DNA from 2 places in the Lysinibacillus sp. FSL W7-1291 genome. Region 1 is predicted to be linked to the other one. Evidence: a T-box and tRNA genes for the amino acid it is inferred to sense, from the RefSeq annotation. Region 1 holds a T-box; the other holds one or more tRNA genes.

Region 1 (15,385 bases):
AACACAACATGATGAAGAAGCAACACTTGAACAAATTCAAGCTGATCTGAAAGAATTTGTTATTGCACCCGTTGTGCCAAGTGAATTATTAGATGCAAACACGAAATACTTTATTAACCCGACTGGCCGTTTTGTTATCGGTGGACCTAAAGGGGACGCTGGTTTAACAGGACGTAAAATCATTGTTGATACATACGGTGGTTATGCACGTCACGGTGGTGGCGCATTCTCTGGTAAGGATGCAACAAAGGTAGACCGTTCAGCGGCTTATGCGGCACGTTATGTAGCAAAAAACATTGTAGCAGCTGGCTTGGCAGAACGTGCTGAGGTACAACTTGCCTATGCGATTGGTGTGGCTCAACCAGTTTCCATTGCGGTTGACACATTTGGTACAGGTAAAGTGAAAGAAAGCGCAATCGTAGAGTGGGTACGTGAGCTATTTGATTTACGTCCAGCAGGTATTATTAAAATGCTAGATTTACGTCGTCCGATTTATAAACAAACGGCAGCTTATGGTCATTTTGGTCGTACAGATTTAAATGTACCATGGGAACAAATCGATAAAGCAGATGCTCTACGAGAAAAGGCACATCTATAAACTATTGAGCTAAAGTAATGAAGACATTAGAAAATTATTCTGATGTATTAAAAAGGAAAGGGGCAATATTGTCCCCTTTGTTTTACAAAAAATCCCTCGCTACGATCCGTGAACATTTTGGTTACACGGAAATGCGAGGTATTTTTTTCGTTAATATTGAATTTTTGTGTATATTGTTTACTTCTGAAGGGATTTATAATATTGTCCTTTTTCTGCATATTCGCGCACGATACGTTCCATATCCTCTTTATCTTCTGCATTTAATTCACGGACTACTTTTGCCGGACGACCTAATGCTAAACTATTCGGAGGAATGACTTTACCAGGAGGTACTAGGCTTCCTGCCCCAATAAATGCACCCTCTCCAATCTCTGCCCCGTCTAATATAATGGAGCCCATACCAATTAAAGCATTTTTGCGAATTGTACAGCTATGTAAAGTGACTTGGTGTCCAACTGTTACCTCATCTTCAATAATTAGCGGAAATTTTGGGCTTTGATGTAAGCAACAAAGATCTTGGATACTGACACGTTTCCCAATAATGGTTGGGGAAACATCACCACGAATGACCGTATTAAACCAAATGGTTGTTTCAGCACCAATTGTTACGTCGCCCGTAACAGTTGCGTAATCAGCAATGAAGACAGATGGATCGATCTTTGGCATTTTATCTTTAAATGGATAAATCATGAAAATCGCCTCAATTCTTTCTATAATGTAGTATTATCGTATCAAATACGCAACTTTATGGAAATATAAAATTAAAATGAGCTATTTATTTCGATATAATCAATGTGTAATTATTTTTTAGGAGGACTATGTGAATGTGGAAATGGGAAGCTGAAGGACAAGCAAAGGCTGTGATTGCTATAGTTCATGGTGCATATGAAAATCACCGATGGTATGCATGGCTGATAGAGAAATTAAGATTGGAAGGCTTCCACATAGTCATGGGAGATTTACCTAATCATGGCGTGAATGCAAGGTTTGCTCGTGTCCATGATGAGGACTTCAAATTGTACAATAAATATACAAGAAATCTGATTGAGAATGCTTTTTCATATAATTTACCAACTTTTGTAATAGGACATGGGCTTGGAGCAACGTTAGTTCTTCACACAATGCAAAAGAAGCAATATGAATGTGCAGGCATTATTTTGACATCACCGTGGCTGCAATTAAAGCTTTTACCAGGTAAATTATCAAATGCTTTAACGAGTCTAAGTGCATTGACTGCAAATGTTAAAATGACTCACAATATTTCATATGAGAACCTTACACGCAATGTTGAAGGTAGGGACGAAATGAAAGATGAGGTACCATTCATGTCAGTCGTTTCAGTGAAATGGTATCGAGAGCTTCAGCAGATGATGAAAAATTTAGTGATGCTTCCAAAAGGTGAATTTCCGAATATGCCTATGCTCATTATGACAGCTGAGAAAGATAAAATTACGGAAACACGACAAACTCGAAATTGGCTCCATCAACAAGAGTTTACAGAGTTTCAATTTAAAGAATGGGCAAATTGCTATCACAATTTATTTCACGAAGTAGAACGAGAAGAGATTTTTATGTATATTCGTGATTTTATTAATAATGCTCTTCGAAGAATCGGTTATATCATTAAATAGGTTTTATCCCTTCCATTTACTAGAAGACTTACTTAAATATTGTTACTTAAATATAATGTTGTAATTTTCAGAAAAGTGTAATACTATAATGACTTAAAGTATGGTATTTTCAAATTGGAGGGGTAAAATGGAGGTAATCGTTGGTAAGTTGAATGGTATTTTATGGGGACCGTGGTTTATTTATGGTATTTTATTGATTGGACTTTTTTTCTCAATCATCACAAGGTTTCTGCAAGTAAGACACATTAAAGACATGTTTGTTTTAATGTTTAAAGGGGAGAAATCGGAAAAGGGGATTTCATCTTTCCAAGCAATGTCGATTGCATTATCAGGCCGTGTAGGTACTGGTAATATTGCTGGTACTGCAACTGCAATTGGGATGGGGGGACCTGGTGCTGTCTTTTGGATGTGGGCAATCGCTTTCATTGGTGCGGCTACCGCATATGTAGAGTCAACATTAGCACAAATCTATAAAGAAGAAAAAGATACGGAATATCGTGGTGGACCAGCCTTTTACATAGAAAAGGGAATGGGTCAAAAATGGTTTGCAGTTATTTTTGCTGTAGCTGCGTTGATTGCAATGCTAATTTTAATGCCAGGTGTGCAGTCTAACGCCATTGCAGGAGCTGTTGAAAACGCTTTTGGTCTGGATACATGGATTACAGGACTGATTATTGTAGTGTTGTTAGGTGCTATTATTATTGGGGGAGTTAAATCTATCGCGAATGCTGCCCAAATCATTGTACCGTTCATGGCATTAGCATACATTATTATGGCTATTATCATTATTGCTATGAATATTTCTGAGGTACCTGCAGTCTTTGCTTTAATTTTCTCAAGTGCCTTTGGTGCACAAGAGATTTTTGGTGGTATCATTGGTTCTGCGATAGCTTGGGGAGTGAAGCGTGGCATCTATTCCAATGAAGCTGGTCAAGGAACAGGGGCGCACCCTGCTGCTGCTGCGGAAGTATCACATCCTGCTAAACAAGGGATAGTACAAGCGGCGTCTGTGTACATTGATACATTATTAATTTGTTCTGCTACTGCATTTATGATTTTATTTACAGGTATGTACAATGTACATGATGAAAAGGCCGCTGAAGGAGCAGATCCATTTATCCATATTGGGGAATTCAATAGTGGCGGATTAGCAGGCGATGAGCAAATGACATTTGCGAAAAGTATTGAAGCAGGTGCTGCTTATACACAATATGCAGTTGATTCATCATTACCTGGTTTTGGAGCTCCATTCGTAGCAATCGCGTTATTCTTCTTTGCCTTTACAACAATTATGGCCTATTACTATATTGCTGAAACGAATGTCGCCTATTTATTCAGAGGTAGCACGGAGAAGATTTTCATTTGGATTGCGAAAATTGCCATTTTAGTTGCTGCCTTTTATGGTACAGTCCGTACGTCTGACCTAGCTTGGGCAATGGGAGATGTGGGTCTTGGACTAATGGTTTGGATTAACGTTCTTGCTATTTTAATTATTATGAAACCAGCTATCGTAGCATTAAAAGATTACGAGAAACAGAAAAAAGAGGGGAAAGACCCTGTCTTTGATCCTCGTAAACTAGGCATTAAGGGTGCAGATTTCTGGGTTGATTATAATGAGCAACGTAAAAATAAATAGTAAATGACGAAGGCTATCTACTAGTTTCTATTAAACTAGTAGATAGCCTTTTGCATGTCATGTATTAAATAGGAAATTCTTTCATTTTCTCTAACGCAATAACGAAAGGTGGATCATTTTGTTGATTGAGAAACTCGTATTTTAAGACATGTACATGTTTTTGTGGAAGCCTACTAACATAGTCCATGACCGTATCTCGTTCTTCCCTACCACCAGGATGACCATGATAAATAACAAGAATGATTAGGCCGCCAACCTTCAAAAGCTTTAGTAAATCCTCAATAGCTTGTGTCGTTGTAGCGGGCTTTGTAATAATGTCATGATTGCTGCCAGGTAAATAGCCAAGGTTGAAAATGGCTGCAGCTACAGGCTTGTGTACATACTGTGCTACGTCTTCATGCCCTTTATTAAGGACCAGTGCACGATGCTCTAAACCGTGATCTAAAAGGCGAAGGAGTGTTGCATCAACCGCTTCTTTTTGAATATCAAAGGCATAAACTTGTCCATTATCCCCCACAAGCTGTGCTAGAAACAATGTATCATGACCGTTTCCAGCAGTAGCATCGACGACCGTATCTCCCTCATCTATACTGTCCTTTAAAAGCTGCTGTGCATATTGTAAAACACGTTGTAGTTTCATTTTGTAACCTCAGCCTTATAAAACTTCCCTTGCCAGCTGCCACGACGTTCAAGCTCGGCATCAATACCATTCAATACTTCCCATTTATTGACGCTCCACATTGGTCCAATCATTAAATCAATCGGTCCATCGCCGGTAATACGATGAATGACCATTTCAGGTGGGAGAAGTTCTAATTGATCTGCTACTAGTTTTGTATAGACATCCTGATCTAAAAATTCTAACATGCCTTTTTCATATTGCTTCACCATTGGCGTCCCTTTTAGTAGATGTAGTAAGTGGATTTTTATGCCTTGGACATCTAGCTGTGCTACTGCTCGAGCAGTTTCCATCATCATGTTATAGTCTTCAAGAGGCAGGCCATTAATGATATGTGAGCAAACACGTATGCCGTGCTTGCGCAATTTTTCAACGCCTTCCACATAGGTTGCATAATCATGGGCACGATTAATCAGATTCGCTGTTTTTTCATGCACGGTTTGAAGACCAAGCTCAATCCATAAATACGTACGCTCGTTTAACTCTGCTAAGTATTCCACGACATCATCTGGCAAACAATCAGGGCGAGTAGCAATGGAAAGACCAACAACACCTTCTTGTGCTAAAGCAGCTTCAAATTTTTCCTTTAAAACTGGCAGTGGGGCATGTGTATTTGTATAGGCTTGGAAGTACGCCATATATTTGCCGTCCTTCCATTTCTGATGCATTTTGTCTCGGATTTCAGCAAATTGTACATCGATTGGATCTACCTTATTACCGGCAAAATCACCAGAGCCTGCAGCACTGCAAAATGTACAGCCACCAAAAGCGACTGTGCCATCACGGTTTGGACAATCAAAGCCTGCGTCTAATGCGACTTTAAATACTTTATGTCCGAATTGATCACGTAAATAGCGATTCCATGTATAATACCTTTTTCCTTCTGAAGGAAAAGGAAAATTCGTTTCTGTCATTTATTTCACTCCTCTAACGCTTTATTCTATCATGTGCTTTTCGTTCCGTCATGGGGGAAGGGCTTGATCGTTACATCAATGAAGAAAAATTGTAATGAAAACAAGAAAAAGACTTTTAAAACTTAGTTAAAGTATGATGGCATACTTGTAAAAAGGGTAAAATTATTTTTCTTGTGCTTTTAAGGTTTTCAGCATAAACTAGCTATTTAGAGAGGCGAAATAATGGAGGTCATCATATGCCAAAACGTGTTTGGTTTTTACTTATTGGAATGCTTGTGAACACAACAGGTAACTCTTTTTTATGGCCTTTAAATGCCATATATATGCATGATTATTTAGGGAAAACTTTAGCGATGGCTGGTTTTGTCTTAATGCTCAACTCTGCTGCTGGAGTATTGGGCAATCTATTAGGTGGTTACTTATTTGATAGAATCGGTGGCTATAAGGCGATTATGTTTGGCATCCTGCTAACGATTGCTTCATTAATAGGCTTAACAATTTGGCATGGTTGGCCACATTATGTGTGGTTTTTAACGATACTAGGCTTTAGTGGGGGCATCGTTTTTCCAAGTATGTTCGCATTAGCAGGGGCTGCATGGCCTGAGGGCGGACGAAAAGCCTTTAATGCGATCTATTTGGCACAGAATGTTGGTGTTGCAGTTGGCCCTGCTCTTGCGGGTATAGTGGCTGATTATCAATTTGATTATGTTTTTAAAGTGAATTTAGGCATGTATATTTTATTCTTTTTTATTGCTTTATTTACATTTAAACGTTTAGAGGCAGGCAGTATTGCCCCTAAAAATGTCGTCAGTGAAAGTAAACGAATTGTTAACAAAGCACCATTCTATGCTTTGTTAATTATTAGCGCATCCTCAGTGTTATGTTGGCTTGCATATTCTCAATGGAGTGCTACTATTTCATCCTATACTCAAGATTTAGGCTTAGGGTTAAAGCAATATAGTTTACTTTGGACAATAAATGGTTTGCTTATAGTTGTAGGTCAGCCACTCATTGCACCGCTTGTGAAAAGATGGGAAAACAATTTAAAGCGTCAGCTCGTATTTGGTGTAATTCTGATTGCCCTATCGTTTGGAATCATCGCCTTTGCGAGTGATTTTAAAATGTTTGGAGCCGCGATGCTTGTTTTAACGTTTGGTGAAATGTTCTATACCCCAGCATTACCAACCATCGCGAATCAGCTCGCACCAAAAGGTCGACAAGGATTCTATCAGGGCATTATCAATAGTGCAGCGACAGGTGGTCGGATGATTGGGCCATTATTCGGTGGGATAATGGTGGATCAATTTGGCATGATACCTCTTGTATTAACTTTAGTGGTCGTTGTGCTGTTGGCTATTATTCCATGTTTAACTTATGATTATCCTTTAAAAAAGAATAATATCGTTGCAGATTAATAGTGGGCAAGGAAGAGAGCAAAAACGAGTGATCAGCACTTGGTTTTGCTCTTTTTTTATTGAAGCTATTGAAAAATAATCGATACAGGCTTACAATCATACATATTCAAATATTTGAATATGTAGTAATGTGGAGGGTGTTTTTTATGGAAGAGGGTTTACAACAATTTAAGGCGGATTTTTTTAAAGCATTAGCACATCCGTTACGCATTAGAATACTGGAACTCCTTGTAGAAGGTCAGAAAAGTGTCAATGAGATTCAAGATTGCTTAGAGAAAGAGGGTTCTGCTGTTTCTCAGCAATTAAGTGTATTACGCGCCAAAAATATCGTTTATGGTGTGAAGGAAGGTAAAAAAGTCTACTATTCTTTAAGTGATCCGATGATTGGTGAATTACTTGGGGTGGCAAAGGATATTTTCAATAACCATTTAGTTAACACCATTTCGAGATTAGAGGAAATGACGAGCAATGAAGGTGACGAAGGCAATAAGTAAATCAAAGAAGTTGAAAAATTATGCTTTGCTTATTATTTCGAAGGGAAGATTTATCTATGAAGTCACTGTTTACAGGACGCTTTGAAGGGTATTCTGTTCATCACGTCAAGAAGGATCTATTATCCGGAATTATAGTTGGGATCGTCGCTATTCCACTTGCCATGTCTTTTGCCATTGCATCGGGGGTGAAACCCGAATATGGGATTTATACCGCCTGTATTGCGGGTATTCTTATTTCTCTTTTTGGTGGATCGAAATATCAAATTGGTGGGCCAACTGGGGCGTTTGTACCGATTTTATTAGGAATTGTCATTACCTATGGCTATGAGGATTTATTACTTGCAGGATTAATGGCTGGGATTATGCTTTGCTTAATGGGCATTTTTAAGTTAGGATCTTTAATTAAATTTATTCCTCGCCCTGTAACAGTTGGCTTTACAGCAGGTATAGCAGTTATTATTTTTACAGGTCAAATTGCCAACTTTTTAGGGTTAACAAATGTTAAAAGACATGAGTATTTTATTGCCAATATACAAGAAATTATGAAGCAGCTTGGAACGACCAATATGTATAGTATTTTGACGGCTGTTATCTGTTTTGTGACAATACTGATGACGCCGAAGTTTTTTCCAAAGGTTCCTGGAGCATTAGCAGGTATTGTTGTTTCTACACTTGTGGCCACTTTCCTCTTTACAGGACATGTTGCTACGATCGCGACAGCTTATGGGCAAATTCCGAATTCATTGCCTCATTTTGCTATACCTGATATCACCTTTGAACGCCTACAACTGCTTATTGGACCAGCGTTTGTCATCGCCATGCTAGGGGGCATAGAGTCACTACTATCGGCAGTCGTTGCAGATGGGATGACGAATAGTAAGCATAACAGTAATCGAGAGCTGATTGGTCAAGGAATTGCTAATATCGTGACGCCTTTGTTCGGGGGGATTCCAGCTACAGGTGCTATTGCACGGACTGCAACTAATATTAAAACAGGTGCAGTATCGCCTATGTCAGGTATCATACACGGAGTATTTGTTTTAGTTACATTATTGCTATTAGCACCATATGCGTCTCATATTCCATTAGCAAGTATGGCTCCTGTATTGATGGTTGTAGCCTGGAATATGAGCGAACGACACCATTTCTCACATATTGTGAAATTAAAATCGGGTGACTCGCTAGTGTTATTGATTACCTTTTTATTAACGGTGTTTACAAGTCTCACATTAGCAGTGGAAGTAGGGCTTGTATTAGCTGTGCTATTATTTGCAAAACGCATGAGTGAAAAGCTTGTTGTGACAAAGGTACTCCCAGACCATTCAAACAAAAGTGGGAAGGTACAGCCCCATGTCGTTCACCAGCAGCATGATTGTCCGCAAATTAGCATGTATACAATTGAAGGACCATTGTTCTTTGGAGCTGCTCAAATGTTTGAACAAAAAATTGAAAGCACTTTGCATCAGCAACCAAGAGTTTTGATATTGCGAATGGGGAAAGTGCCCTTTATGGATTCCACTGGTGAAGCATATTTTAGCAATATTATTGAAAACTTTACAGCACAGGGTGGTAAAATCCTGGTAACAGGTGTGCAAGGTGATTTAAAAGTAGCTCTTCAGCACAATGGTATTTACGATAAGATTGGAGCGCATCATTTTTATCAGCATACTGGAGAAGCGATTACTAAGGCTCTCGGCTATTTGGACACAAAGAAATGCATCGGATGCCAGCATTTTGCTTTTCATGAATGTAAGGATTTATCAAAATCTAAGGAAGAAAAGGAATTAATTCTTCAGTAATGGGTTAGTCTGTAAACAAAGGCTTGTGCTTTTCAATACTTTCCATTAGAATAAATGCAATATCATGTAAAGACTGTGATGAGGAATAGTAAATTTGTCGTTCTTTTTAGAGAGCTAGCGGCTGGTGGGAGCTAGTAAGAAAGCAAGTTGAACTCGCCTTCTGAGTCTGCCCGCGTGAAACAGCGTGTGTCGTTTCTTCCGCGTTAAGGAAGCTTGAGCCGAGTGTAATCACTAATTTGGGTGGTACCGCGGGAGTACAAATTCTCTCGTCCCTTCTATAAGAAAGGGACGAGTTTTTTTATTTTTTAAATATTTTGTCAATTATGATGAAGAGCAACATGATTCAATCGAAGGAGGAAAAAGAATGAGTTTTAATCATCTACAAATTGAAAAAAAGTGGCAGCAATATTGGGCTAATAACAAAACATTCAAAACTGAAAATGAAACAGCGAAGCCTAAATTTTTTGCATTAGATATGTTTCCATACCCATCTGGCGCTGGACTACATGTAGGACATCCAGAAGGATATACAGCGACAGATATTTTATCACGCTTTAAACGTATGCAAGGCTACAATGTATTACATCCAATGGGCTGGGATGCTTTTGGTTTACCAGCTGAGCAATATGCACTCGATACAGGAAATGACCCAGCAGAATTTACAGCTAAAAATATTGCAACTTTTAAACGCCAAATTCAAGAGCTAGGATTCAGTTATGATTGGGATCGCGAAATTAACACGACGGATCCAGAGTATTATAAATGGACACAATGGATTTTTATCCAGCTTTATAAAAAAGGTTTAGCCTATGTGGATGAAGTAGCTGTTAACTGGTGTCCAGCGCTTGGTACGGTATTGGCTAACGAAGAGGTAATTGATGGGAAATCAGAGCGTGGTGGGCATCCAGTAGAACGTCGACCAATGAAACAATGGATGCTTAAAATTACTGCATATGCTGATCGTTTAATCGACGACCTAGAAGAAGTTGATTGGCCAGAATCTATTAAAGATATGCAGCGCAACTGGATTGGTCGTTCAGAAGGGGCAGAAGTAACATTTGCTATTGATGGTTCAGATCAAAACTTCACGGTCTTCACAACACGTCCAGATACATTATTTGGTGCTACATATTGTGTACTTGCGCCTGAACATAAATTGGTAGAACAAATAACGACAGCTGAGCAACGTCAAGCTGTTGAGGCATATTTAGAGAAAGTGAAAATGAAATCGGATCTTGAGCGCACAGATTTAGCAAAAGAAAAAACAGGCGTATTCACAGGTGCTTATGCAGTGAATCCGATTAACGGGAAAAAAGCGCCGATTTGGATTGCTGACTATGTGTTAGTGTCTTACGGTACAGGTGCTATTATGGCGGTGCCAGCACATGATGAACGTGACTATGAATTTGCGACTGCATTTGGTTTAGACATCGTTCCTGTACTTGAGGGTGGGGACATTAGCAAAGAAGCATTTACAGGTGATGGTCAACATATTAATTCTGAATTCCTTAATGGTTTAAATAAAGAAGATGGCATTGCGAAAGCAATTGAATGGTTAGAGCAAAAAGGCGTTGGAGAGAAGAAAATTTCTTATCGACTACGTGATTGGCTATTCTCACGTCAGCGTTACTGGGGTGAACCAATTCCAATGATTCATTGGGAAGATGGCACGATCACACCTGTTCCAGAATCAGAATTACCATTAGTGCTTCCAAAAACAGATAATATCCGTCCATCGGGTACTGGTGAATCACCATTAGCTAATATTGCTGAATGGGTGAATGTTGTAGATCCAGAGACAGGCAAAAAGGGTCGCCGTGAAACAAATACAATGCCACAGTGGGCTGGGTCTAGCTGGTACTTCTTACGCTATATCGACCCTACAAATACAGAGGCGATTGCAGATCCAGCGTTACTAAAACGTTGGTTACCAGTAGATATTTATATTGGAGGAGCAGAGCATGCAGTACTGCACTTACTTTACGCTCGCTTCTGGCATAAAGTTCTTTATGATCTAGGTGTTGTTCACACGAAAGAGCCATTCCATAAATTATTTAACCAAGGTATGATTCTTGGTGAAGGTAATGAAAAAATGTCTAAATCGAAAGGTAATGTTGTAAACCCAGATGAAATCATTTCATCACATGGTGCCGATACATTACGTTTGTATGAAATGTTCATGGGACCATTAGAGGCATCTGTTGCATGGTCAACAAATGGTTTAGATGGGGCACGTCGTTTCTTAGATCGTATTTGGCGTCTATTTGTTAATGAAGAAGATGGTGCCATTTCATCAAAAATTCAAGTGTCTAACGATCAAACACTTGAAAAAGCATACCACCAAACAGTGAAAAAAGTGACAGAGGATTACGAAGGTATCCGCTTTAACACAGCTATTTCACAGATGATGGTATTTATCAATGATTGCTATAAAGCTGACGTTATTCCAGCAGAGTATGCGGAAGGCTTTGTTAAAATGCTAGCACCAATGGCGCCGCATATTGCAGAAGAGCTATGGCAGCTATTAGGTCACGATTCAACACTTTCTTACGAGCAATGGCCAACATACGATGAAACGAAGCTTGTGGATGATGAAGTGGAGATTGCCGTGCAAGTGGCTGGTAAAGTCCGTGCAAAAATCGTCGTAGCGAAAGATGCTTCAAAAGAGGATATCGAAAAAGTAGCGCTTGCTGATGAAAAAGTACAAGAATATATGGCAGGAAAAAAACTAGTGAAAATCATCGTTATTCCAAGCAAACTTGTCAATATTGTCGTTAAATAAAATGATCTAAATAATAAAAATGTACATTACTAAATGAAATTTTAGTGATGTACATTTTTTATTTTTCGTGAAGAGTTTATAGTGGATAATTTAAAAAACTACACTCCATAACTATCGGAGTGCAGTTCAAATGATGATGTTTAAATAATCAATCCAACAATAATAGCTGTTAGGATACTGACAAGTGTGGCTCCGTACAATAACTTTAAGCCAAAACGAGCAACGACATTACCTTGTCTTTCATTCAACCCTTTAACTGCTCCGGAAATAATACCGATGGATGAAAAGTTGGCAAAGGATACAAGGAATACCGAAATAATGCCCAGTGTACGTTCACTCATGGACTCTGAGACGTCGCCAAGGTTGATCATGGCAACGAATTCATTCGTTACTAATTTAGTGGCCATTATTCCACCAGCTGAAACAGCGTCTGCCCATGGGATACCCATTAGGAAAGCTATTGGTGCAAAAATATAGCCTAATATTTCTTGGAAAGAAACACCGATAATCATATCAAACAATGAATTGATTAAATCCATTAATGCTACGAAACCAATTAGCATGGCTCCAACAATGATGGCTACCTTAAAGCCATCCATAATATATTCACCAAGCATTTGGAAGAAAGCTTGCTTCTGCTCATCTTCAATGGTTAAGATATCTTCCTCTTCTTTTACGGTATACGGATTAATGATGGAAACAATTATAAAACCACCAAATAAGTTTAAAACAATCGCCGTTACGACATACTTTGGTTCAATCATCGTCATGTACGCGCCAACAACTGACATCGAGACGGTCGACATCGCGGATGCACATAATGTATACATACGCTGTGGCGCAATCTTATCTAATTGTTTTTTGACTGTAATGAATACTTCCGATTGTCCAACCATTGCGGAAGCAACAGCATTATAGGATTCCAATTTTCCCATTCCACTTACTTTACTCAACAGTAATCCTATCCATTTCATGAAGAAAGGGAGAATTTTAAAATGCTGCAAAATCCCAATTAAGACTGATATAAAGACAATCGGTAATAATACAGCTAGGAAGAACGGAGACTCTCCTTCATTTGCTAATCCACCAAAAACAAATGATATCCCTGCATTTGCGTAAGACAATAAATGATCAAATACTTTGGTGATTCCTTTGATTAAAACAAAACCAATTGTCGTATTGAGTAGTAGAGCTGCCAATAAAAATTGGATGATTAACATCACCACTATATATTTATATTTTATTTCTTTTTTGTTTTTACTCATTAATAAAGCTAGGGCAAAAACAAGTAACAATCCACAAAAGGATATTAAGTATCTCATAAGTTCCTCCATAAGTATGTGTAATAGTTTGTCCTGATGTTCCAAATTCAGAAGAACAGCTAAAGATCTTAATTAGTCAGACGTCAGACAAACAATCTCACTATAACAGTTTTTTTGCTAGTTATTCAATAGATAATAGAAAAAAAGTATGCAACAGGGCATACGAATACGATAAATACAGTTCTATAACAAGAAAAGCTCATGTCAAAACACTTTTTTATTGTGTGAAGTTTTTAAAATTTTATGACCAATGTGTAAATGAAAACGTAGGAAACCAACTAGGGAAGTGAAAGTGTAAGGCGTGTTTGGGAAGTTCTGACCATTGTGGCAAACGTACGAGTGGTGTTATTTAAAGATGCAGAAGAAGGTATTCAGGATGTATTTTTTTACCTAATCATTATTTATGAAAACATAAAAGACATATATTTAGTTAACTACAGACTAATGCCTGACCTCCATATATTTTAGGGTTCAGGCATTTTTTCTATAGTATCGGTCTGAAGCATTAATTGATAAATGCTAGAGATCATAAAGCTAGTTGCTAATCCGTAAAGTGCATTGAAGCTTAGGGCAACGCCAATTCCTATGAGGATAGATAGCAGTATGACAAACCAACTATGTTTATGAATACGGCGATTCGTAAATAAAAGAATTAACATAAACGGCAGTATGGTAATGTGCAGGAACGCGAAAGAATAAATAACCCCTAAAATCGTTAAATCGATAGATAAGAAAAAGGTAAGTAAAATGACCATAAGTCCAATTAAGTAAAAATAATAGGGTCTTTTCTTCATAAAAAAACGTTTTGTTGCACGCATATCTACAAGTAAGGACGTCACAACGGCCAACAGGACAATGACAAGGAAAGCGAATGTCAGAAACCCAGGCTGTACTTCATATAAGAACGTAAAAATTAGCACTTGAAACTGACCAAAGGAGCCACTGTATAAAGCAATCATTAAAATAGCTGTAAAGGATAATGTTAATAATGCTAAAATCACACCTGATGAAAATAGGCTGCGACGTATTTTTTTGGGCTTGATAAATGCAATTAAATACCATGTTGATTTATCAAAAAGTACTTGTCCTAAAACGGCTAATTGAATAATGACATAGAACAGGAGGATTTCGCTATTTTTAAAATAAAATAAATAAGGGTGGTATAAACGAATGCCTTCATAAACGGTGCTTGCTCCATTTTGTACAAAGTAGTAAATAGGGATAAAAATAAGTAATGAAAACAGGGCGATGATAAATAAAATTTCTAGCCACAGTATACTTTTCACAGACATGATGCGATCAAACAGTAACATACCGGTTAGAAATAAAAAAAGCGTAATGGGTATCGGGATATTTAACATGATTTCAGACAAGACACTAATGCTAATTAATTGAATTAACCAAAGTTCAATGCTTGTCAAAAGGTAAAACAGTCGTATCACTTTTAAATTCATACCACTCAATTTTTGTTGTATGGTAGAGAGTAAAAAGCTTTGTGTATGCTGGTTTTGCTTGTAATTCCTTTTATTTAACAAGGAGCTCAATACAATAAATGAAATGGCTGTTGCTAATGTATAACAAATGCCTGCCATAAAGCCATAAGAAATAAGAGCTGAGGGAGAGGACAATAATAAATTACCGTTAATCCATCTTGCTAAAAGAATGATGACGCCTGCTGCTGTGCTTAAACTTGCAAATGGTACGAGCAATGAATAATTTTTTAACATACTATCAAATACCTTTACTCATTTTAGCGGATTTATATTGACGTGGCGATAGATTATACTTTTTCTTAAAGGCCACACTAAAATAGTGTTGGCTATTAAATCCACAGCTCTCCGCAATTGCAGACATGCTTGCGTCCAGGTTTTCATTTATTTTCTTCACGGCCATTTCGAGGCGGTAATTATTTATATACTCATTAATGCCAATAGACTGCTCCTCCAAAAATTTACGACTTAAGTAGCTTGGATTCAAATGGATCTTTTCTGCAATAATATTTAAACCGAGCTTTTCATAATAGTTTTCATGGATATAGGAAAGCGCGCTTTGAATCGCATCATGGTTGGAGCTCCATACTTTATATTTCTCCACAATCGCATCTAATTCACTAGC
Region 2 (15,385 bases), 370 kb from region 1:
GGTCATGTATGTTCATTTTATTTCCAACTCCTTACATGGTACAATAATAGAAATAGATAAAGTAGGTGATGTTCATTGGAAATTTCCATTAACCAATCTCTATTAGCACAACATCCCGAGCTAAAAATCGGCATTATTCATTATACCAAAATTGTCGTAGCAGAATCCCCTCAAATGATTAAAGGACGTATGCAATTGTATCAGGAAAATCTCTTTCTAGAAATGCAAGAACAACCCGTGACACAGCGTGAGGGTATCGCAGAATGGAGACAGCTATGGAAAAAGCTTGGTGCTGATCCAAACCGTTACCGTCATTCAGCAGAAAGCCTAATGCGTCGAATTAGTAAGCAAAACTATTTAACACCACTTCATTCAGGTGTTGATTTAAATAATTTCTTTTCTCTCCAATACGAAATGCCAATTGGGCTGTATGATGTCGCTCCAATCAAAGGGTCTGTGGAAATTGCTCTTGGTCATGATGAAATTAGTTACGAAGGTTTAAATGGGCGATTGAATACATTAACAAATATTCTATATAGTCGTGATGAAGTAGGAGCATTTGGCTCACCTTTTGTCGATTCTAAACGCACAGCTGTTACAGAGGAAACGACTGAGGCATTACATATATTTTATCTCCGACCATCGTTAACAACTGAAGCAGCAAACGAACTTCTTTCGTCAGCAGGAAAAATGTTTAATCAAATCCATGGCGGTCATTATCAAACCGCACTTTTGTCAAATAATGCGCCATCTACAACACTATAAAAAGGACGTGTTTTCATGATTAATCTTGCAGAAGCAGTTAAACTAAAAAGTATTTTAGGGAAGAAAACTCAAGAGCTTGTTAGTGAACTACATCGTAGTGCTGTTGTGACAGTAGAAAAAGGACAAGCTCCTAAAACAAGTAATCGTGCTCTCCCCCTTATTGAGGCTGACCTAGCACAAATTCGTCTCGATGCACGTACGCTAGACCGTTTAGTATATGAAGCGAACATTCAAAACTCCGTCGATTTTAAAGGTGAAAAGTTAGCACTAGTAGAAGCTATCGAATTGGCGACACAGCTCCGTGCCGAGGCTGAATTGTGTAAAGAATTTAGTATGCGTGAAAAAGAAAGTGTCCGATTTGGCTATGGTGAAAATGCAATGTTATACGAAATCACTTTGTATGAGCCTGATGCATATCGAGAACGAGCAATTCAACTCGAAAAAGATGCGCATAAACTATCCAATCTTATTAATTCAAAAAATTATAGTATACAAATTAACTTTGACGATTCTCGTTATTTCTAATCTCGGGGCGGTGAGACTCCAAACCGAGTTGGATGTGCTGTTTTCAAATTCAGCTTTTGAGCTAACTTGCCTCAAACCAATAACAAGTTACCTGTTACTGTATGACCGATGACTAATGACCAACTATAGGCAAAAGCCATACTCAACCAACTTGATTCCGTTTGAAAACGCCATCCATGGCTCTCCTACATTTATGTATGGAGAGCCTTTTTATGTAGATTGAGCATTTTTTTAAGGACATAAACGGTAAATCATGGCATATTGATACCAAGTTTAAATGTCGATGAATTCGAATGTCTAGTTTGCCCCATTCAAGGACAAAATGGAAGTATCTATAGGAAAGGGGTCATACTATGACACAGCAAAATGATTCAACACATGAGCAAGATACAACCTTAACAAATCGACAGGGCCATCCGATTACCAACAATCAAAATTTACGAACAATCAGTAATCGTGGTCCTGCAACACTTGAAAATTATGATTTTCTAGAAAAGATGAGTCACTTTGACCGAGAGAGAGTTCCTGAACGAGTGGTCCATGCTCGTGGTGCTGGTGCACATGGTTATTTTGAAACTTATGGTGTTGTGGGTAATGATCCAATTTCAAAGTATACACGTGCAAAAGTCTTTCAGGATAAAGGGAAGAAAACGCCTGTCTTGGTGCGTTTTTCAACTGTGATACACGGCGGTCACTCCCCTGAAACTTTACGTGATCCACGAGGCTTTGCAGTCAAATTTTATACAGAGGATGGCAACTGGGATTTAGTGGGCAATAATTTAAAAATATTCTTTATTCGTGATGCCATGAAATTCCCAGACATGATCCATGCTTTTAAGCCAGATCCTATTACTAATATTCAGAGCGTCGAACGTTTCTTTGACTTTTGTGCTAGCTCTCCAGAAACCTTCCATATGGTCACTTTTGTCTACTCACCTTGGGGGATTCCAGCTAATTATCGTATGATGCAAGGCTCTGGGGTCAATACGTATAAATGGGTTAATGATGAAGGGAATGCGGTTCTTGTCAAATATCACTGGGAACCACTACAAGGCATTAAAAATTTAACACAAAAAGAAGCAGAAGAAATCCAACAGAAAAATTTCAATCATGCCACTCAAGATTTATATGATGCCATCGATCGTGGTGAATATCCTGAATGGGAGCTACATGTTCAAATAATGGAGGATGGTCCACATCCTGAGCTTGATTTTGATCCATTGGATGATACAAAGCTTTGGCCAAACGATCAATTCCCATGGTATGCAGTTGGCAAAATGGTATTAAACAAAAATCCTGAGGATTATTTTGCTGAGGTGGAACAGGCCGCATTCGGCACAGGGGTACTGGTTGATGGCTTAGACTTTTCTGATGATAAAATGCTGCAAGGTCGTACTTTCTCTTACTCTGATACACAGCGTCATCGTGTAGGAGCTAACTATCTACAGCTACCGATTAATGCGCCTAAAAAGCGTGTTGCTACCAATCAACATGGTGGGCAAATGATGTATAAACGTGATTTAGCACCCGGTCAAAATCCACATATAAATTATGAGCCATCTATGCTCAATGGTTTAAAGGAAGCGACACAAGCTGGGAAAGAACATACACCCTATGTAGAGGGAAATCTTGTTCGTGAATCAATCGATCGTCAAAGCAATACTAAGCAAGCTGGCGAAACTTACCGTAGCTTTGAGCAGTGGGAGCGAAATGAACTTCTTGAAAACTTAATACGCGATTTATCAGTCTGTCACGAGGATATTCAAAATGCAATGATTGCGCTAGCAGAGGAAGCGGATGAAGAATATGGTCGTTTACTCAAAGAAGGTTTGCATAAGGCACGAAAAAACGCCTCCGCTTCTAAACCACTTGGCAATATCGATGGCGATCAAGCACCTCAAGATGCTATCAATAAAGGTCATGATGCCGAGCCATATTAACTAAGTTAAAAATAGGCTGGGACAAACCAATGAAAAACCCGATCTATTTTACGAAACACTCCTTTAGTGTTTTGTAGTAGCTCGGGTTTGCTTTTTGTCTTAAAATTATCTGGCTTTCATAATAGCCAAATTAATTATGTATAAGCCTCTTTTTGCATTATTGCTCATAAGCCTTATACCAATGATAGGGTTGAATTTCTTTTAATAACTTAAATACTAATTCACCATTTGCATTCGTAATCGCAGCTTTCACATTCTCTCCTCAATAGAAAAGTCTTTCCTGACAGACCCCGCATGGTGTAAGTTCTGATTTTTCACTTTCTCGAGCAACACAAATTGAATGTGTAACCTTTGTATTGAATTGATGGGCCTCTAGAATGGCTCCCGTTCCCATACATAATTCAGTAGCTGGCATTCATGACCTCTGGTGCGATACTTGTTAAAATCCGCCCATCTTCAGTATACAAAGTTGCAGTTCCTCCCCAGCCAGAGGGATATCTTTTTTCTGCTAATGCTACTGCCGATTCATATAGTGTTTTTTCAATATCCATCCTACATCATTTATGCACGCCAGGTAATATTTTCAATACCTTTTCCTCGGCGTCTAAAATAGCATCCACTCCTAGTGGAATGGCAATATTCGTCGTTTCATGCCCAATCTTAAAGCCAGCCACAACCGGAATGCCCAATTCAGCAAAATACTCCTTCATCAACAGATGCAATGCCGCTTCATCAGCTCCTGTCTGTGTAAATGAGCCAATGATTACACCTGCTAACTGTTCTAACTTCCTAGCCTGTTTTAATTGCTGAAGCATCGAATCAATTCCTGGAATCGTTTCACCTAGTTCTTCTATCAATAAAATTCGACCTTCAGTACGCACTTCAAATTTGGTTCCTAATGTGCTGACAAGACGATAGAGATTGCCTCCGATAATTTCACCTCTTGCAACACCCCCAGCAATTGTTGTTAAAGGAGAAATCGCCTCTGTATACTGAATTTCCATCGGGGAAAATAATTGTAAAAACATTTTCTTTGATAAGTCATCCATCTTACTAGCTGCCATAAGCAGAGGGCCATGAAATGTCACTAGGTTGGCATATTCATTGATGGCACAATGTAAATATGTCAGATCTGAAAAGCCCCAAAAAATTTTAGGGTTTTCCTCTAATAAAGTATAATCAACTTTTTCAGCAATTCGTGCAGAGCCATAGCCTCCCTTGGCACAAAAGATCGCTTTCACTTCAGGGTTTTTCACCATTTCATGCAGATCACCTAACCTGGTCTCGTCATCTCCAGCTAAATAATCATGTTTAGCATGAATCGTATCACCTACAATATAGCGAAGCCCCAATTCGTCCAAAAAAGCTAATGCATCTCCTAGCTTTTCAGGCTCTACCAGACTTGAAAGGGCAATAACACCAACTAAATCACCTTTTTGTAGATACGGTACTGTACTTTTCAACGCAATCACTCCTCTTTTCCTTATTTTAGCATAGCCATACTATGGGAGCATTGATTATTGCGATGCTTCATGCCTAAAATAAACCATAATATTAGAAGTTATCGCTTTATGATAATCTCGCCATAGAGCTTACCTTCCAGACACACTATCTAGCACAAACTTTATTCATTGGAAATAGACAGCAACGATTGCTGGTATTTTTGCTTCTATCGTTGCTTTTTTGCTGGAATAACAGTGTCATACTGTTTGGTGCGGACAAGGTGAATATTTATTTTTTTCGATGAAAATTATCCTACCGGAAAAACAAATAAGCAAAGACTTCCACTATAAGAAGTCCTTGCTTATTCTTGTTAGTTTGTTCCACCATAAATAATCGTAACATTAGGATGGTTTAATAATTGACTTGCTGGGAAATCTTCCGTCACATGACCACTCTTCAATTTTTCCATTGCATCCAACTTCTTCTCTCCAAAGGCAATAAGGACGATTTCCTTTGCCTTCATAATGGATTGAATGCCCATCGTAATCGCATGTGTGGGCACTTCAGAAGGGTCATCAAAGTAAATAGCGTTTTCTGTTCTTGTGGACTCTGTTAACTCAACTATATTAGTCATAGAATCAAACGAAGTGCCGGGTTCGTTAAAGCCTATGTGACCATTCACACCGATTCCAAGCAGCTGTAAATCAATGCCTCCTGCTTCCTCAATACGTCTATCATATGCAAGACATTCGGTAGCTAAGTCGGCTGCCTTGCCATTTGGCAAATGTATATTTTCTTCTTGTATATCTACAAAATTAAATAAATTCTTATGCATGAAAGTCCAATAGCTTGCTGGGCTTGTTTGCTCAAGACCTACATACTCATCCAAGTTAAAAGTTTGAACATCCTTAAAAGATAGATGACCTGCCTGATGTCTCGCCACTAATTTCTTATACATACCAACAGGTGATCCACCCGTTGCTAACCCTAAAATACTATTAGGTTTCTCTTGTATTTGCTTGGAGAAAATATGAGCTGCAACTTCGCTCATTTCCTCATATGTATTTACTTCTATCCACTTCATAGTAATTACGATACCTACCTTACCCTCAATATTATTAACTAATATGTAAAATATTTCACTTTATAGTAGCTAATATATTAATCTTACTAGTTATTTAGCTATTTTTCTATCATTTCCTCCTTCAGTTTATGCGTGTAATCTTAGACTATTTCGGTTATGTTATTAATAAGGAAGTGAGGCGATTTTATGAATTCTCAGATTCATCACTATTTACAGCATATTCAATTTCAAGGATCTTTAGAGCCAACTATACAACTACTTGGACAACTACAAACGAAACATCTATTGACCATTCCCTATGAAAATTTAGATGTTGCCTTGAACCGTGGTATCTCCTTCGCTATCCCTGATTTATATCAAAAAATAATGGTTGAACGACGTGGTGGCAATTGCTTTGAACTCAATATCTTATTTAGCTGGCTCTTGCGGGAACTTGGATTCTCTGTTACGAATCGATATGCGCAGTTTTGGCGTAACGTGGCAGAAGATACACCTACAGAGGAGATTCCTATGCACCAGCTTTTATTAATAAATGAGGGTGGACAGACCTATATCTCAGATGTAGGAGTAGGTGCTTTAGCACCCTGTAAGCCAGTACCATTGATTGCAGGACATCAACATCGTGAAGGCCAAGAGTTATATAAAATAGAACGAGATGAAGCAAATGGTTGGATGCTGTTTGAACAAACAAAACAAAATTGGCGTTTGCTTTATAGTTTTCATGATGATGCAAATGAGGCAAAATTTGCACCTCGACTCTCGCAGCAAAAAAATAAAATTGCTATGATTCGCACTACTCGTGGACGTCATACCATGATGAACAACGAATTTAGAATCTATGAAGGTTCATCCTTAACAATTTATACTACACACAATGACAAAGAATGGCTGCAAGCTCTTCAGCGTTTTTTTCATATTACATTACAAAACTAACAACAAAGCAAGCCCACTTCAAAAAGAGGCTTGCTTTCAATTTATTTCATTGTACGATTTAATAACTCTAACACAACAATGTCATTGTGTAGCTCTTTCACTAAACCAATTCCATCTACAAAATAATAAGTTTTCACCACATCACTATAGATGGATCTTTCTTCAAGTATCACGACACCTGTATATTGAACCTCACCAGCTCGCACAGTACCGTTAGTCGTTTTAACTGTCACTCGTACACCAGACGTCACTCCCTCGTCATCCTCATGTAAAATGACACCTATTCTAAGTGGTAGTTCCAAATACAAATCATAATGTGTGGTAGCATCACTAGCAATAGCTTGACCATATATACGGTCATGTCCATATAACAGTTCATTAGGAAATGTTTGTGCTGTACTTACATTTTGGACTGTCCATACATCATTTTTACCGTCATGATGGTCATATTGATAGTTTAACGTATAGCGTTGATTATCACTTAAAGAATAATGAGCATACGTATAAACAAAAGCAGGATCTTTTAGCAAATCAGGCTTAGTCAGAGTCATCGCTCGTGCCAAAAATGCTGAAAAGTGAGCACGTGTAACAGGCTCATTTGGTTTAAATGCTCCATCCTCATAACCTCTTATTAAATGATTATGAGCCAATGTTAAAATCTCTTTATAGCCTGGTGTCTGCTCCGTTACATCCGAAAAATAATAAGGATCTGAGCCCTTTAATTGAAAGGCTCTGTGCAGTACAATAGCCATTTGTCCTCTTGTAATCATTGCATCTGGATGGAATTTATCGACTGCATTAAAAATGCCCGCATTTTGTACCGCAGCAATTTCTTTATAATACTTATGCGCAGTCGTTACATCCTGAAAATTAGGATTTTTTATATTGATTGTATTTAATCCTAGAGCACGAGTTAACATCACAGCAACCTGTGCTTTCGTAACTTTTTCGTTCGGCTTGAACAGAGTATTTGAATACCCCCTCACAATATCCTGCTCTACTAAATAATCAATTTCTGTTGATAATGTCTCATCAGTTAAATCTTTAAAGCTTGCTGCCCGTACTTCCTTAGGTAATAGACAAACAGTTATCAGGATTGAACATATAATTTTCAATAGGTTCTTCACATTATCCCTCCTCCTTCAATTCTTTACCCATCTAAGTCAATTTTTACTCTTCATATGAAAATACCACAACCATAAAAGATATGATTGTGGTATTTCCAATTAGTACATAGCATTTGGTAACACAAGCCCATCGCTCATTTTAATAATACGATCAGCATAGGCGAGCATTTCTTCATCATGTGTCACCATTAATGTTGTAATCTTTAATGTTTTCGTTAATTCTCTTAGCAACAGCATAATTTCTTTAGAACGCTGGGAGTCTAAACTAGCTGTTGGTTCATCAGCAAACAATACTTTTGGTTGATGAATGATGGCACGTGCGATTGCTACACGCTGCTTTTCTCCACCTGATAAGGAGGAAAGATAAGCCGTTTTACGATGAGCCATTCCAACTAATTGTAGTAGATGATTCACTTCATGCTGCTGTTCGTGCTTCTTTAACCGAGACTCAGCAACATCTAGCATTAACAGCAGCTGCTCCTCCACTGTCAGAAATGGTACGAGATGCGCAAACTGAAAGACAAAGCCAAATTTACTTGCACGTAATTTCCGTACCTGCTCAGTGCTCATCGTTGTAAGATTTTGTTCTTCGAAAAACACTTGCCCATCTGTTGCTGGCTGTAGTCCCGCAGCTATCGTTAACAGTGTACTTTTCCCTGAACCAGACGCACCTACCAATGCAGTAATCTCCCCCTCTTTTAACGAAAGATTGATACCTTTTAAAATTTCCTCCTCCACTTCACCATTTTTAAACGTTTTTCGCACTTCATCAATTGTAAACAATGTCATGATTATGCCTCCCCTTGTTGTATGGCTTGTAACGGTTCAATTTTTTTAATTTGTAGACCCGACAATGTAGCTCCGATAAAGCCAATGATAAGAAACACAATAGATAACTGTGTTGTAGTGCCAATTGCTAAGGTGAAGGGCATTCCCTTAGGTGCAACAACATTAAATAACTGGCTAAGGCTAATGGATATGACAAGTGAGATCATTGTAATAATAGCCATCTGTGTCCAGATCATTTTAAACAACTTACTTGTTTTTAAACCAATTGCTTTTAAGATGCCATACAAACCAATTTTTTGCACATTCATCATATAGAAGAAAATGGCGAATAACATGCCACTAATGACAACTAAGAACCATATAATCATATTTAAAGATAGCTGTTCCGCACTATAGCTGGGAATTGTATTGAGAAATTCTTTATTGTTGTATGCTTGTAGCCCTTTAAACTCTTTTGGCTCGCTATTTGGTACATAAATTAACTGTTTGTCATTTACACGATACATCTCGTGATAGGCCTCTTCACTAATGTAAGCGACAGGTGCGTGGCTATATTTCTTTTGCTCCACAAAGCCTTTAACGATGAACTCACCATTGTATTGATTATTCTTTAATGTATCTCCGACTTTGATTCCTTTATCCTGTAACGAGCTATCTAACAGTACCTCCCCTTGATGCACATTTTGAAACAATCTGGACTCGGTAGATGTAACAAAGGCAACACTCTGCTGTTTATCGTCTTGATCATTTAAAAAGCCCATTTGAATCGAAAAAGCTACTGCTTCTTTCTCTTTCCCCATGACTTCCTGTTGAAGGTCGCTATCAATTCTCGAAAGATTAAACGCCCCCTCTGCATCTTCAGCCATGTAAATTTGTCCTTTCGGTAAATCTTTAATTAAAGCTGCATTATCCTGCGATAGACCATTTGCCAAACCCGAAATAATAAACGTTAAAAAACTAACTAGGAAGATAATGGAGCCTAAGATTAAAAACCGTACTTTATTCTTCTTTATCTCTTTCCACGCAAGATTCATTACTAACCCCTCCATTTCTTTGATTACTCATAGCTTAAAATGTTTACATGAACAGAGCATGAACTAATCATTAAAAATGACCGGGAAAATAAAAAACCGATCTATAAAGGAAGTTTTTATCCTATAGAACGGTTTAAAATATTTTTAATTTAAAAAATTCATATAATCCATTTTTAAAGTAATTGTATTCATTTTGGTCTATTAACTTAACGCCGTACCCTTCATAGAATATCTGTTCGTCTTGTTCTGTTTCAAATACATGTGGTTTAGGGCGTACCGCCAGAGCAACATCATATCGTGGATCACCTAATGCTCCAGCACTCCAATCGATAACTCCTGAAATTTTTCTATTCTGTACAAGAACATTGTCAATTGTGAAATCACCGTGTATAAATGTTTGCTGAATGATTTTTGGTTTTTTCCTTTTCAATTTATCTAATAATTTTGGAGTGCCATCTACTTTAAAATTTTTCAAATTACACTCAGCTTGTCCCAACATATCGTCTATCCATGGTGTGTTTTTTACTAACTCTTGTGGACATCGGGTTGAATGAATGGCAGAAAGGATCTTTCCAAAATTAAATATTATTTCATGTCTGTTTTCCTCTTTAATCTCATTTTCTAGTGCACTTCTAACGGTGTCGCCTTCTAAATATGCCATTAAAGCCCATGACTGATTTTCTAATGGTTGTTCAATAAAATAATGCAACGTTGGAACTGGTAATGTAGATTTTGATAAATGTTTAAGGACAGTTGCTTCTTTCGTTAACCAGGAACAAAATTGTGTTCCTTTTGTTCTTTTTAAAACGAATATTCCTCTTTTAGAATTAAGAATTCCTACATCCGATGTATGTCCTTGTCTTGGAAAATAAATATGGATAACTCCTCCAACATACTCAACTATGTCTTTAGGTATTTCATTTCGTTGTATGGGATGCAAAATTTTCACCACCAATGCTACTTATTTTAATCAGCCTTTCCTATTCCTTTAGTTTGATAAAGAACAGGATCTATATTACTCCACACATAAATTAATAAGTCTAAGTCTTTATTTCCTATATTAATCTTTTCCGTTTTTTCTAATCTAGCACCCAATCTCTCATAAAAACGCTTCGACTGATTATCCTCTAAAACCTCAACAAATATTTTTTCATAGCCTAATGCTTCCAACTTAGTAAACAATTTATTGACTAGTTTACTGCCTATTCCTTGACCCTGAAATTGATCTAAAATGTAGATGGATGTTAAATCCCCAGACCCTTCAATTTCATTTTCAGCTCTCTTACCACCATCAGTAAATCCAATAATTTCCCCATTATCGCTTTCTGCAACAAAGACATAATGATCAACTTTAGAGAAGTTCCTTACCCATAATTCTGTTCTTTGCTCATAAGACAATTTTTCTAAATACTCGGTAGGAAGAATATTTTTATAAGTATTCTTCCAACTATCTACATGAACTTTTGCTATGCCTTTAGCATCCGACAACTTTGCTTCCCTTATAATCATGTTCCACACCTACCTTCGTATTTACTGTTTATTCAATATGTATGTATTTATATCCTCTTTTGGCATAAAAAATTTTAATCATTCACGCGAGGTTTAAAATGCAATATTATTATTGATGACAAATAAAAAAACGCTTCTTACACTAAGTAAGAAACGTTTCTATAGACAGTTTTAACATACTACTGTCTAGGATACCGGTGGTCGGGGTCGAACCGACACTCCAAAGGAACACGATTTTGAGTCGTGCGCGTCTGCCAATTCCGCCACACCGGCATAATGGAGATAAAAAAAATCGGATACACCGATTAGAGTTAAAATATGGAGGCGGCAACCGGATTTGAACCGGTGATAAAGGTGTTGCAGACCTGTGCCTTACCACTTGGCTATGCCGCCATCGAAGTTGGAGCGGAAGACGAGGTTCGAACTCGCGACCCCCACCTTGGCAAGGTGGTGTTCTACCACTGAACTACTTCCGCAAAATGGCTGGGGTACCTGGATTCGAACCAGGGCATGACGGAATCAAAATCCGTTGCCTTACCGCTTGGCTATACCCCAAAAGATAATTATATAAATGGGGCGACTGATGGGAATCGAACCCACGAGTGCCGGAACCACAATCCGGTGCGTTAACCACTTCGCCACAATCGCCATTATATTATAATTTTTATTAATTTTACTTTAAATGGGGCGACTGATGGGAATCGAACCCACGAATGCCGGAACCACAATCCGGTGCGTTAACCACTTCGCCACAATCGCCATAAAATTAATTGGCAGGGGCAGTAGGAATCGAACCCACACCAAAGGTTTTGGAGACCTCTATTCTACCGTTGAACTATGCCCCTATAATAATAAAACTGGTGGAGGGGGACGGATTCGAACCGCCGAACCCTAAGGAGCGGATTTACAGTCCGCCGCGTTTAGCCACTTCGCTACCCCTCCGGGAATACATGGTGCCGGCGATAGGAGTCGAACCCACGACCTACTGATTACAAGTCAGTTGCTCTACCAACTGAGCTACACCGGCAAAAAACATGATGGGTCAGGACGGAATCGAACCGCCGACACTTAGAGCTTCAATCTAATGCTCTACCAACTGAGCTACTGACCCTTGTTATTAAAATAAATGGCGGTCCCGACCGGGGATCGAATCCGGCGATCTCCTGCGTGACAGGCAGGCATGTTAACCGCTACACCACGGGACCATTTGGTTGCGGGGGCCGGATTTGAACCAACGACCTTCGGGTTATGAGCCCGACGAGCTACCACTGCTCCACCCCGCGATAATCATATACTATTGTAAAAATAATGGTGGAGGATGACGGGCTCGAACCGCCGACCCTCTGCTTGTAAGGCAGATGCTCTCCCAGCTGAGCTAATCCTCCATCTGGGTATTTAAATGGTGACCCCTACGGGATTCGAACCCGTGTTACCGCCGTGAAAGGGCGGTGTCTTAACCACTTGACCAAGGGGCCAACTTTTGGAATAAATCAAAGTGCTGGCGGAGAGTAAGGGATTTGAACCCTTGAGACAGTGTTAACCGCCTACACGATTTCCAATCGTGCTCCTTCGGCCACTCGGACAACTCTCCAAGAATGGCTCCGAAGGCAGGACTCGAACCTGCGACAACCTGATTAACAGTCAGGTGCTACTACCAACTGAGCTACTTCGGAATAATTTTAGTATATAGCCTAGCGACGTCCTACTCTCACAGGGGGAAGCCCCCAACTACCATCGGCGCTAAAGAGCTTAACTTCCGTGTTCGGTATGGGAACGGGTGTGACCTCTTTGCCATCATCACTAGACTATTTGAAAGACAATACTTATTATAACATATTTTATAAAAATTACAAGTATATTATAATATTTTTTATTCTTTCAAAACTGGATAAACGTACATTGAATGGTTCAAACATTTTGGTTAAGTCCTCGATCGATTAGTATTCGTCAGCTCCATGTGTCACCACACTTCCACCTCGAACCTATCTACCTCATCGTCTTTGAGGGATCTTACTTACTTGCGTAATGGGAAATCTCATCTTGAGGGGGGCTTCATGCTTAGATGCTTTCAGCACTTATCCCGTCCACACATAGCTACCCAGCGATGCCTTTGGCAAGACAACTGGTACACCAGCGGTGTGTCCATCCCATCCTCTCGTACTAAGGACAGCTCCTCTCAAATTTCCTACGCCCACGACGGATAGGGACCGAACTGTCTCACGACGTTCTGAACCCAGCTCGCGTACCGCTTTAATGGGCGAACAGCCCAACCCTTGGGACCGACTACAGCCCCAGGATGCGATGAGCCGACATCGAGGTGCCAAACCTCCCCGTCGATGTGGACTCTTGGGGGAGATAAGCCTGTTATCCCTTGGGGTAGCTTTTATCCGTTGAGCGATGGCCCTTCCATGCGGAACCACCGGATCACTAAGCCCGTCTTTCGACCCTGCTCGACTTGTAGGTCTCGCAGTCAAGCTCCCTTGTGCCTTTACACTCTACGAATGATTTCCAACCATTCTGAGGGAACCTTTGGGCGCCTCCGTTACCTTTTAGGAGGCGACCGCCCCAGTCAAACTGTCCGCCTGACACTGTCTCCTGCCCCGCTAAGGGGCATGGGTTAGAATTTCAATACAACCAGGGTAGTATCCCACCGACGCCTCCTTCGAAGCTGGCGCTCCGAGATCTCTGGCTCCTACCTATCCTGTACAAGTTGTACCAAAATTCAATATCAGGCTACAGTAAAGCTCCACGGGGTCTTTCCGTCCTGTCGCGGGTAACCTGCATCTTCACAGGTACTATAATTTCACCGAGTCTCTCGTTGAGACAGTGCCCAGATCGTTACGCCTTTCGTGCGGGTCGGAACTTACCCGACAAGGAATTTCGCTACCTTAGGACCGTTATAGTTACGGCCGCCGTTTACTGGGGCTTCAATTCGCAGCTTCGCTTGCGCTAACCACTCCTCTTAACCTTCCAGCACCGGGCAGGCGTCAGCCCCTATACGTCACCTTACGGTTTTGCAGAGACCTGTGTTTTTGCTAAACAGTCGCCTGGGCCTATTCACTGCGGCTCTCATGCGCTTGCACGCTCAAGAGCACCCCTTCTCCCGAAGTTACGGGGTCATTTTGCCGAGTTCCTTAACGAGAGTTCTCTCGCACACCTTAGGATTCTCTCCTCGACTACCTGTGTCGGTTTGCGGTACGGGCACCTCTCACCTCGATAGAGGCTTTTCTTGGCAGTGTGAAACCAGGAACTTCGTCCATACGGACTCGCCATCACAGCTCAACGTTACAGTGTGCGGATTTGCCTACACACACGCCTTACTGCTTGGACGCGCATAACCAACAGCGCGCTTACCCTATCCTACTGCGTCCCCCCATTTCTCAAACGGTGAGGAGGTGGTACAGGAATATCAACCTGTTGTCCATCGCCTACGCCTATCGGCCTCGGCTTAGGTCCCGACTAACCCTGAGCGGACGAGCCTTCCTCAGGAAACCTTAGTCATACGGTGGACGGGATTCTCACCCGTCTTTCGCTACTCATACCGGCATTCTCACTTCTAAGCGCTCCACCAGTCCTTAGGTCTGACTTCAACGCACTTAGAACGCTCTCCTACCACTGACATCGTAGATGTCAATCCACAGCTTCGGTGAATCGTTTAGCCCCGATACATTTTCGGCGCAGCGTCACTCGACCAGTGAGCTATTACGCACTCTTTAAATGATGGCTGCTTCTAAGCCAACATCCTGGTTGTCTGTGCAACGCCACATCCTTTTCCACTTAACGATTACTTTGGGACCTTAGCTGGTGGTCTGGGCTGTTTCCCTTTTGACTACGGATCTTATCACTCGCAGTCTGACTCCCGTGTATAAATATCTGGCATTCGGAGTTTGTCTGAATTCGGTAAACCGGATGGCCCCCTAGTCCAAACAGTGCTCTACCTCCAGTATTCTCATCACGAGGCTAGCCCTAAAGCTATTTCGGAGAGAACCAGCTATCTCCAAGTTCGATTGGAATTTCTCCGCTACCCACACCTCATCCCCGCACTTTTCAACGTGCGTGGGTTCGGGCCTCCAGTAAGTGTTACCTTACCTTCACCCTGGACATGGGTAGATCACCTGGTTTCGGGTCTACGACCACGTACTATTTCGCCCTATTCAGACTCGCTTTCGCTGCGGCTCCGCCTTCTAAAGCTTAACCTCGCACGTAATCGTAACTCGCCGGCTCATTCTACAAAAG

The links. A T-box is a leader RNA that pairs with one kind of tRNA and senses whether it is charged. The one in region 1 lies ahead of leuS (leucine--tRNA ligase), so its partner is inferred to be a tRNA-Leu.
Positions count from the first base shown of each region.
Region 2: it encodes a tRNA-Leu, which carries the amino acid that the T-box ahead of leuS (leucine--tRNA ligase) is inferred to sense. The anticodon was not compared.

Region 1 is NZ_CP151994.1:3,435,633-3,451,017, reverse strand. It holds gene metK (methionine adenosyltransferase) at 1-598, shown strand, start outside; gene NST76_RS16575 (gamma carbonic anhydrase family protein) at 776-1,288, opposite strand; gene NST76_RS16570 (alpha/beta hydrolase) at 1,423-2,229, shown strand; gene NST76_RS16565 (alanine/glycine:cation symporter family protein) at 2,357-3,865, shown strand; gene NST76_RS16560 (class I SAM-dependent methyltransferase) at 3,930-4,505, opposite strand; gene NST76_RS16555 (TIGR01212 family radical SAM protein) at 4,502-5,458, opposite strand; gene NST76_RS16550 (MFS transporter) at 5,695-6,873, shown strand; gene NST76_RS16545 (metalloregulator ArsR/SmtB family transcription factor) at 7,020-7,367, shown strand; gene NST76_RS16540 (SulP family inorganic anion transporter) at 7,424-9,166, shown strand; T-box leader at 9,233-9,443, shown strand; gene leuS (leucine--tRNA ligase) at 9,531-11,948, shown strand; gene NST76_RS16530 (nucleoside transporter C-terminal domain-containing protein) at 12,089-13,270, opposite strand; gene NST76_RS16525 (permease) at 13,735-14,997, opposite strand; gene NST76_RS16520 (response regulator) at 15,002-15,385, opposite strand, start outside.
Region 2 is NZ_CP151994.1:3,807,281-3,822,665, forward strand. It holds gene queG (tRNA epoxyqueuosine(34) reductase QueG) at 1-16, opposite strand, end outside; gene NST76_RS18460 (phenylalanine--tRNA ligase beta subunit-related protein) at 76-765, shown strand; gene NST76_RS18465 (hypothetical protein) at 781-1,290, shown strand; gene NST76_RS18470 (catalase) at 1,644-3,230, shown strand; partial or broken gene NST76_RS18475 (cytidine deaminase) at 3,388-3,781, opposite strand; gene NST76_RS18480 (LD-carboxypeptidase) at 3,788-4,693, opposite strand; gene nagB (glucosamine-6-phosphate deaminase) at 5,044-5,757, opposite strand; gene NST76_RS18490 (arylamine N-acetyltransferase) at 5,944-6,690, shown strand; gene NST76_RS18495 (S-layer homology domain-containing protein) at 6,732-7,817, opposite strand; gene NST76_RS18500 (ABC transporter ATP-binding protein) at 7,917-8,606, opposite strand; gene NST76_RS18505 (ABC transporter permease) at 8,609-9,640, opposite strand; gene NST76_RS18510 (phosphotransferase) at 9,774-10,580, opposite strand; gene NST76_RS18515 (GNAT family N-acetyltransferase) at 10,607-11,149, opposite strand; tRNA gene NST76_RS18520 (tRNA-Leu) at 11,342-11,422, opposite strand; tRNA gene NST76_RS18525 (tRNA-Cys) at 11,469-11,542, opposite strand; tRNA gene NST76_RS18530 (tRNA-Gly) at 11,551-11,625, opposite strand; tRNA gene NST76_RS18535 (tRNA-Gln) at 11,630-11,704, opposite strand; tRNA gene NST76_RS18540 (tRNA-His) at 11,722-11,797, opposite strand; tRNA gene NST76_RS18545 (tRNA-His) at 11,833-11,908, opposite strand; tRNA gene NST76_RS18550 (tRNA-Trp) at 11,921-11,994, opposite strand; tRNA gene NST76_RS18555 (tRNA-Tyr) at 12,008-12,091, opposite strand; tRNA gene NST76_RS18560 (tRNA-Thr) at 12,101-12,176, opposite strand; tRNA gene NST76_RS18565 (tRNA-Phe) at 12,188-12,260, opposite strand; tRNA gene NST76_RS18570 (tRNA-Asp) at 12,277-12,354, opposite strand; tRNA gene NST76_RS18575 (tRNA-Met) at 12,358-12,432, opposite strand; tRNA gene NST76_RS18580 (tRNA-Val) at 12,459-12,534, opposite strand; tRNA gene NST76_RS18585 (tRNA-Glu) at 12,550-12,624, opposite strand; tRNA gene NST76_RS18590 (tRNA-Ser) at 12,649-12,740, opposite strand; tRNA gene NST76_RS18595 (tRNA-Asn) at 12,746-12,822, opposite strand; rRNA gene rrf (5S ribosomal RNA) at 12,839-12,954, opposite strand; rRNA gene NST76_RS18605 (23S ribosomal RNA) at 13,067-15,385, opposite strand, start outside.